2 regions of the Serratia grimesii genome follow, and region 1 is predicted to be linked to the other one. Evidence: predicted binding sites of a transcription regulator. Region 1 holds the regulator's gene; the other holds the start of a gene.
What was found. The regulator LexA, encoded in region 1, represses DNA repair genes until DNA is damaged. The targets are predictions, from matches to a motif close to TNCTGTATGTACATACAGNA.
Positions count from the first base shown of each region.

Region 1 (4,427 bases):
GGGCCAACGGCTGCCAGACGCTGACGCGAGAAGTGCATTCGTGCTACGCGCGCCAGTTTTTGTGCGATGGTTTTGTCCGTGCCGTGTTCCGTCGCCATGCGACGCAGCGAAACGGTGTTGGAGAAACGCACAAAGCTGTCGCGGCCGAGCCACAACACGGCAAAGAACTTCTGTACACCGTTAAGCAGGCGCAGATGCGGCGTGCCATGGCCTTCGCGGCCTGGAGAACGACCAAACATCACTGAAACAGGCAGCATCTGAATATCGAGATCCGGATTACTGCGGTGCAGATCCAGATAGTCGTGAAACAGTTTTACTGACTCTTCTTTCGGTGTGTAGTAGCGGAATACGCGCGGGCCGTCGTGAATAAACACGTGGCTAGGCAGCACGGTACCGTCTATCTCCAGCGGATTGAGGGGATCGGGCAGATCCTGCGCCAGGCACTGGGTGCGTAGCGTCAGTAAATCCGCCTTGGAATTATAAGGTAAAACATACAAAATCGGCCGTGAGGGATCCAACCCTAACTCCGTGACCGGATCTGAAGGGATAACCTTACTTCTTACCAACAATTTGAGTGGTAAATTCAATAGTTTATAATAAATTTTACGCCAACCTGACATAACAACGTGAAGCCTCTTGTTAGCAATGCGCCGCAAGCATACCAGAAACCGGGTAGCAGATCTGTGGTGTTGGAAAACCGAGAGCCGGAAGCATTTCCTGGCCTAGACTCTTTAATTATGACTTACCTCTGTGAAAGGCACTAAAAAACATGGCAAACCAAGCAACCGGCCTGACCCGTATTATTAAAGCCGCCGGCTACTCTTATAAAGGCTTTTCCGCTGCCTGGCAGCATGAAGCTGCATTCCGCCAAGAACTGGTGGCGACCGTGCTGGCTATCATACTGGCGATTTGGCTGGACGTGGGTGCGATAGCACGCATTTTACTGATCGGATCGGTGCTGCTGGTGATGATCGTCGAGATGCTCAACAGCGCGATTGAGGCGATTGTCGATCGGGTGGGTACTGAACATCATGAGCTTTCGGGCCGGTCGAAAGATATGGGGTCGGCGGCAGTTTCACTGGCAATTATTTTGGCACTGTTTGTCTGGGGCTCGGTACTCTGGCAGCACTTTGCCTGAGTGGGGTGGCCCTGTTGCGACATGGGTCGCTAATCCCTGATTTTTATTCATTCTTCGGTTCCCAAGCCGCACTTACCTGTATATACTCACAGCAAGACTGTATAAACAAACAGGGGGCGGAATGAAAGCACTAACTACCAGACAGCAAGAGGTCTATGATCTGATTCGCGATCATATTTCGTCCACTGGCATGCCGCCAACGCGCGCCGAAATCGCCATGCGTCTGGGGTTCCGCTCGCCAAATGCTGCAGAAGAACACCTGAAAGCATTGGCGCGTAAAGGCGTCATCGAGATCGTCTCTGGTGCGTCGCGCGGCATTCGTTTGCTGATGGAAGATGAAGAAGGTTTACCGCTGATTGGCCGCGTGGCCGCTGGTGAGCCGCTGTTGGCGCAACAGCATATCGAAGGGCACTACAAAGTGGATCCTTCCTTATTCAAACCGAGTGCAGATTTCTTGCTGCGGGTTAACGGTATGTCGATGCGTGATATCGGTATTCTCGACGGCGACCTGCTGGCGGTACATAAAACTCAGGACGTACGTAACGGCCAGGTCGTTGTGGCGCGTATTGAAGACGAAGTCACAGTTAAGCGTCTGAAAAAACACGGCAATGTCGTTGAACTGCTGCCAGAAAACAGTGAGTTCCAACCGATTGTGGTTGATCTGCGCCAGCAGAATTTCACCATTGAAGGTCTGGCGGTCGGTGTGATCCGCAATGGCGACTGGGTTTAATCCCCACGCCCGAACATCGTTCTCTGATTTAAATCGCCCCAGCTCTGGGGCGATGTCATTTCTGACTGATTAAAACCGCACTGCCACGGGAACATTTCACTATGCGCCTGATTTCTGCTTTTACCAGCGATACCGATAAAGCCTTGTGGCGTCTTGCGCTACCGATGATCTTTTCCAATATCACTGTGCCACTGCTTGGGTTGGTCGACACAGCGGTCATTGGCCACCTGGATAGTCCGATTTACTTGGGGGGCGTGGCGGTTGGCGCGATGGCCACCAGCTTCCTGTTTATGCTGCTGCTGTTCTTGCGCATGAGTACCACCGGGTTGACGGCACAGGCGTTGGGCGCACAAAACCCGCAGGGATTGGCACGCGCCTTTATGCAACCGCTGTTGCTGGCGGTATTGGCCGGTGTCGCTATCGTGTTGCTACGCCATCCGTTGATCAATACGGCACTGCATATTGTCGGCGGCGATAACGCGGTGCTTGAGCAGGCACGGTTGTTTCTTGAAATCCGTTGGCTGAGCGCGCCAGCGGCATTGGCAAATATGGTGATCTTGGGCTGGTTGCTTGGCGTGCAATACGTGCGGGCGCCGGTCGTTCTGCTGATTGTCGGTAATCTATTAAATATCGTACTGGATATCTGGCTGGTGATGGGGCTGGGGTGGAATGTTCAGGGGGCGGCGACAGCGACGGCTTTGTCTGAATATGCCACGCTGCTGCTGGGGCTATGGCTGTCCTGGCGTGTAATGCGCATACGCGGTATTTCGGTACCCATGTTGCGCCATGCCTGGCGCGGAAACCTCCGGCGTCTGCTCGCGCTGAACCGCGATATTATGTTGCGCTCACTGTTGCTGCAGCTGTGCTTGGCATCGTTGACTATCTTCGGTGCCAGACTTGGCGGTGACGTAGTGGCAGTCAATGCGGTACTGATGAATTTACTGACCTTTACCGCTTATGCGCTTGATGGTTTTGCCTACGCGGTAGAAGCGCACTCTGGTCATGCCTATGGCGCACGCGATGATAGCCAATTGCGCAAGGTGTGGCGGGCTGCTTGCCGACAGGCCTGTTTGGTGGCGCTGGCCTTTGGTGTGGTTTATGCGTTTGCCGGGCAGCAAATCATTGCGGCATTGACCTCGCTGCCAGAACTGCGCGCGATGGCGAGAGACTATCTGCCTTGGCAGGTGGTGCTCCCGCTGGTAGGGGTGTGGTGCTATTTACTGGATGGCATGTTCATTGGTGCAACTCGCGGCGCAGAAATGCGTAACAGCATGGCCGTAGCGGCTGCGGGCTACGGCTTGACGCTGTTAAGCGTGCCTGTCTTGGGCAACCATGGATTATGGTTGGCGCTGGCGGTCTTTCTTGCGCTGCGTGGCATCGCGCTTGGATGGATTTGGCACCGTCACAGGCTGCGCGGCAGCTGGTTTTCAACCGCGCAATGATGTGATTTTCTCACTAAAACATAAAATTCATTTATGTTTTAATTTGTATTTTGTTACATATTATCGCCTGCGAATAATGTCGCATAGGAAGTTGTTTGTTGGCGTTTTTTTCTTATTTTTGATTTAAAAATGGATTTTAATTCTGGTTTTTATTTGTTTGTCGCTATCTGCTTCTATAATTAATCATGTGGCTGGCGAAGTGAACGGGGATTCTCCTCGGCCAGCAGGATCTGAAACTGATTCACCACAGGTTAACGGAGATACTATGAACAAAGATCAAGCCGACGGTAACTGGAAGCAGTTTAAAGGGAAAGTGAAGGAAAAATGGGGCAAGCTGACCGATGACGATCTGACGGTCATCGAAGGGAAACGCGAACAGCTTGTCGGTAAAATCCAAGAGCGTTATGGCTACCAGAAAGAGGCGGCCGAAAAAGAAGTGAAGTCTTGGGAAGATCACAACAAATATCGCTGGTAGAGCGATAGGCAGCAGCAGATTGCGGCCAGAAGCTTGGTGTCTCCCCCCTTGACGCCAAGTCTGCAGACACAGGGAGGTGCCTGCTAACCCCGCTTATTTCTTCTTGATAGCAATGCTATGGTCATGTTCGCCGCAATCATGCTTGCTGTCGCAAGCTTCTACTTCAACGCAGGCGACGCACAGACCGTGTGCTTCCACTACGCTATGACGCAGGACAAAACCCGACTCTTTAGCCAGTTTTTGCAGCGTATCTTCGATCCCTTCAGTCGTGCGTTCTGTCACCTGACCGCAGCGATCACAAATAAACAGCGCGGAAGTATGCATCGGTTGTTCAAAGTGATGACACAGCACGTAGCTGTTGGCTGACTCGACCCGGTGAATGAAGCCTTGTTCCAACAGGAAGTCCAGCGCACGGTAAACCGTTGGCGGTTTGGCTTGGGGTTCAGCGACGCGCAGCAGATCGAGCAGGTCATAAGCGCTGATGGCACCGGGCTGTTGTGCCATCAGGCGTAACACTTCCAGCCGCTGCGGTGTCAGTCGCACATTGCGTTGCTGACAGAGTTGTTCAGCCTGCGCCAGCAGTTTTTCCTGGGTGCTTGAGTTCATGGCAAATTTCCCGGTACGTAAAAAAGCCGATTTTAC
Region 1 is NZ_LT883155.1:4,676,840-4,681,266, reverse strand. It holds gene plsB (glycerol-3-phosphate 1-O-acyltransferase PlsB) at 1-620, opposite strand, end outside; gene SGBXF1_RS21840 (diacylglycerol kinase) at 770-1,138, shown strand; gene lexA (transcriptional repressor LexA) at 1,260-1,868, shown strand; gene dinF (MATE family efflux transporter DinF) at 1,970-3,310, shown strand; gene SGBXF1_RS21825 (CsbD family protein) at 3,576-3,785, shown strand; gene zur (zinc uptake transcriptional repressor Zur) at 3,879-4,391, opposite strand.

Region 2 (4,427 bases), 530 kb from region 1:
GAGAAAGTAGGGTGGAACGGTAGGGAGGAAGGCAGACAGTATTGCGGGAGCGGCTTTTGCACGCTCCCGCAGAGGAATTACTCAGATACCTGCTTTTTCTTGCTGCGCATCAAATTGAGCGCTTCGACCGACATTGAGAAGAACATCGCAAAGTAAATGTAGCCTTTAGGCACATGTATCTGGAAACTTTCCAGCATCAGCGTGAAGCCGACCAGGATCAGGAATGCCAGCGCCAGCATTTTCACCGAAGGGTGGCGGTTAACAAACTCGCCAATCGGGCGGGCGGCAAACATCATGACGCCAACAGCAATGACCACTGCCGCCATCATGATAAACAGGTGGTCAGACAGACCCACTGCGGTGATCACCGAGTCCAGACTGAAAATGATATCCAACAGCATAATTTGTACGATGGCACCGAGGAAACCGTGCACTTTCGTGTTGTGTTCTTCCTCTGAGCCTTCGATGGTTTCATGAATCTCTTTACTGGCTTTCCAAATCAGGAACAGCCCGCCCAGAAGCAGGATCAGATCGCGTGCCGAGATACTGTGTTCCATCACGGTAAACAGCGGATGGGTCAGACGGATCACCCAAGCGATAGAGGCCAGCAGCCCCAGTCGCATTAACATTGCACCCGCCAAGCCGATACGGCGCGCTTTGTTCTGTTGCGCTTTAGGCAGTTTGGACACCACCAGGGAAAGGAAAATAATGTTATCAATACCCAGAACGATCTCAAGAATGGTCAGCGTACCTAACGCTAACCAGGCATTGGGATCCACAATCCACTCGAACATTGCCCAGCACACCTTAATAAAAAGCCAAGGCTGAATTATACCCGTTTATTGATACGGCGACACCGTTAGCTAAACGCGGTCTAAACAAAAGTGATCAGATGAAAAAATGTCTTGCCAATAATGCGCCGGTAAAGCTTTTTTTCAGATAAAAGCCGCGCGGCAAGGTGAGGATCGGCTGACCGTGCTCGCCGATGGCTTCGGTTAGCGCTTTACTGTTGGCTGCCTTGGGCCGCAGTTGCAGTACTTCCCCGTGCCGGGCCGTGATCCGTTCAACGTGGCCGAGCACGATCAAATCCATCAGTTCTTCCCAGTCACGGCGTAGCATCTCTTCTTCAGCAGCATTCGGGCTCCATAACAAGGGTGAACCGATGCGACGTTGTGCCAGCGGGATTTGCCGTTCACCTTCAACCGGGATCCACAATACGCGCGCCAGTTTATAGCGTACGTGGCTGCTGGCCCAGGTTACACCGCTATTGCCGGTTAAAGGGGCAACGCAGACGAAGGTGGTCTCCAGTGGTTTACCGGTGGCATCTATCGGGATCGTTTTTAACTCAATACCCAACTCGGGGAAATCCTGCTCTGGTTTGCTGCCAGCCATGGCACCAAGGTATTGCTCCAATAGCATGCCAACCCAACCTTTATCACGCTTTAGGTCATTGGGGATAGCCAGCTGTGCACGCTCGGCCAGTTCACCCAGACTACAACCGGCTAGCTGCTGCGCCCGTTCAAACAGCTGTTGCTCATTTTCTGGAGGAGGGGGCAGAGGAGATAAAAACGCCATAATACAAGCCTGTTAGATTTGGTTGAAAAACGTACTGCATTTGTACACAGATAACTTTTGTCGGAAACGGCTGGGGAAAAGAATAATAGTAGCATGATTTTTCATGACTTTTTTTCTGACGCATGGCGGGGGAAAAATTCCTGACGACGCTTGTGCACCAGAAGCCACCGACAATAAACAGGATCTTACACCTATTTATCCACAGATTTATGGGATAACCCAAATTTTTGCCGATCACTGGTTCGATTTACAGCCTTGACGTGGGCACTTTTTTGCGAAATTGTCCGTTTTGTGCGTAACTTACGCGAATAATCTGTGGATAAAAACGACGTTGGTGGATCTTTCGCCAGCGTCGGATCCTAAGCGGACATAGATCACATTTTTACTCTATACATGTCTGTTGATAAGGCTGTAATTGCTTATTTTAAAACGATTAATGTGATTTTTATTTTTTCTTGGTTTTTGAGCTCCCCAGAGTTTTACCGGCTTATCCCTTGAGTTCTTCACACACCTATCCACAGAAAAAGTGAATAAAACCGGGGTGAAATGGCCCCACATGTTTATAACTTTGCCATTATCTGTGAGTTATCCCAATGTTATCCGGTTTGCAGGGCCGCAAAGCAGTGGTTTACCGCCTGTAGCTTGTGTGAAACAATCAGGGTATCTATGCGAATTTAAGCTTATCGAGGTAGTCCGGTGATCGATGATGATGGCTACCGCCCGAATGTTGGTATCGTAATCTGTAATCGTCAGGGGCAAGTCCTGTGGGCTCGCCGTTACGGTCAACACTCCTGGCAGTTTCCCCAAGGTGGGATTAACCCTGGTGAAACCGCAGAACAGGCAATGTACCGTGAGCTGTTCGAAGAAGTGGGGCTGAGTAAAAAGGATGTGCGTATCCTGGCCTCAACCCGCAACTGGTTGCGCTATAAATTGCCAAAACGTTTGGTGCGTTGGGACACAAAGCCGGTTTGTATCGGCCAAAAGCAGAAATGGTTTCTGTTGCAGTTAATGTGCAATGACGCTGATATCAATATGCAACGCAGCAGCACGCCGGAGTTTGACGGCTGGCGCTGGGTGAGTTTTTGGTATCCGGTGCGCCAGGTGGTGTCGTTCAAACGTGACGTATACCGCCGGGTGATGAAAGAATTCGCCGTGACCGTGATGCCAATGCAGGAGCAGGCAGCACAGCGGCAGACCCCCGCTTATCGCCGGAAGAGAGGTTAAGTTAAGCCGACTATGCTCACGCGCTTGCGAGAAATTGTTGAGAAGGTGGCCGCGGCGGCCAGTCTGACAGATGCGCTGGATCTTTTGGTTAATGAAACCTGTCTGGCAATGGATACGGAAGTCTGTTCCATCTATCTGGCGGACAACGACCGCCGTTGCTATTACCTGATGGCGACACGCGGGTTAAAAAAACCGCGTGGGCGTGCCATCGCGTTGGCATTTGATGAAGGTATAGTCGGGTTGGTCGGGCGTCGTGCGGAGCCGATTAACCTGGCAGACGCGCAAAGTCACCCCAGCTTCAAATACATTCCTCAGGTGAAGGAGGATCGTTTCCGATCCTTCCTCGGCGTGCCTATCATTCATCGCCGTCAGTTGCTGGGCGTGCTGGTAGTGCAGCAGCGTGAGCTACGTCAGTTTGACGAAAGCGAAGAATCCTTCATGGTGACGCTTGCCACGCAGATGGCCGGGATCCTCTCGCAGTCACAGCTTAACGCTATTTTTGGTCAATATCGTCAGACGCGTATTCGTGCACTGGCGGCATCGCCGGGCGTGGCGGTAGCGGAAGGCTGGCAAGACAGCAGCCAGCCATCTCTCGATCAAGTTTATAAGGCCTCGACACTCGATACCGCGAGCGAACGGGAACGTCTGACTCAGGCGCTTGAAGAAGCTGGGGCGGAATTCCGTCGCTTCAGCAAGCGCTTTGCCGCCAGCTCGCAAAAAGAGAGCGCGGCGATCTTCGATCTTTACTCTCACCTGTTGAACGACGCCCGTCTTAAGCGCGAACTCTTTGCCGAAATTGATGCCGGCTCTGTGGCTGAATGGGCGGTTAAACAGGTGATTGAAGTCTTTGCTGCGCAGTTCGCCAGTTTACAAGACACCTACATGCGCGAGCGTGCGAGCGATCTGCGTGCACTTGGCCAACGCCTATTGTTCCACCTCGACGACACCACCCAAGGCGCCACTCAGTGGCCTGCGCGTTTTGTGTTGGTGGCAGATGAACTGACCGCCACCCTGTTGGCCGAAATGCCGCAGGACAGACTGGTAGGTGTCGTCGTGCGTGACGGTGCTGCCAACTCCCATGCGGCGATATTGGTTCGCGCGATGGGCGTGCCGACGGTGATGGGGGCCGATATTCAGCCTGCGCTGCTCAGCCAGCGGCTGCTGATTGTCGATGGTTATCGCGGTGAACTGCTGGTTGATCCTGAACCGGTACTTGTTCAGGAATACCAGCGGCTGATCAGCGAAGAGCAGGAATTAAGCAAGCTGGCTGAAGACGACGTTGAGCAGCCGGCCCAACTCAAAAGTGGTGAACGAGTTCAGGTAATGCTTAACGCGGGTCTTAGCCCGGAACACGAACAATTGCTGGGTGGGCGGGTCGACGGCGTTGGCCTGTATCGCACTGAAATACCATTCATGCTGCAAAGCGGTTTTCCTTCAGAGGAAGAACAAGTCGCGCAGTATCAAGGCATGCTCCAGCTGTATCCGAACAAGCCAGTGACGCTGCGTACGCTGGATATCGGCGCCGATAAGCAACTGCCGTATATGCCGATCAGCGAAGAAAACCCATGTTTGGGCTGGCGCGGTATCCGTATCACACTGGATCAGCCGGAAATATTCTTGATTCAGGT
Region 2 is NZ_LT883155.1:4,149,160-4,153,586, reverse strand. It holds gene SGBXF1_RS19510 (TerC family protein) at 78-794, opposite strand; gene mutH (DNA mismatch repair endonuclease MutH) at 889-1,575, opposite strand; gene rppH (RNA pyrophosphohydrolase) at 2,272-2,799, shown strand; gene ptsP (phosphoenolpyruvate--protein phosphotransferase) at 2,812-4,427, shown strand, end outside.
Region 2: a site for LexA is predicted at 1,608-1,627, ahead of mutH (DNA mismatch repair endonuclease MutH). Genes of this name have one in related genera too.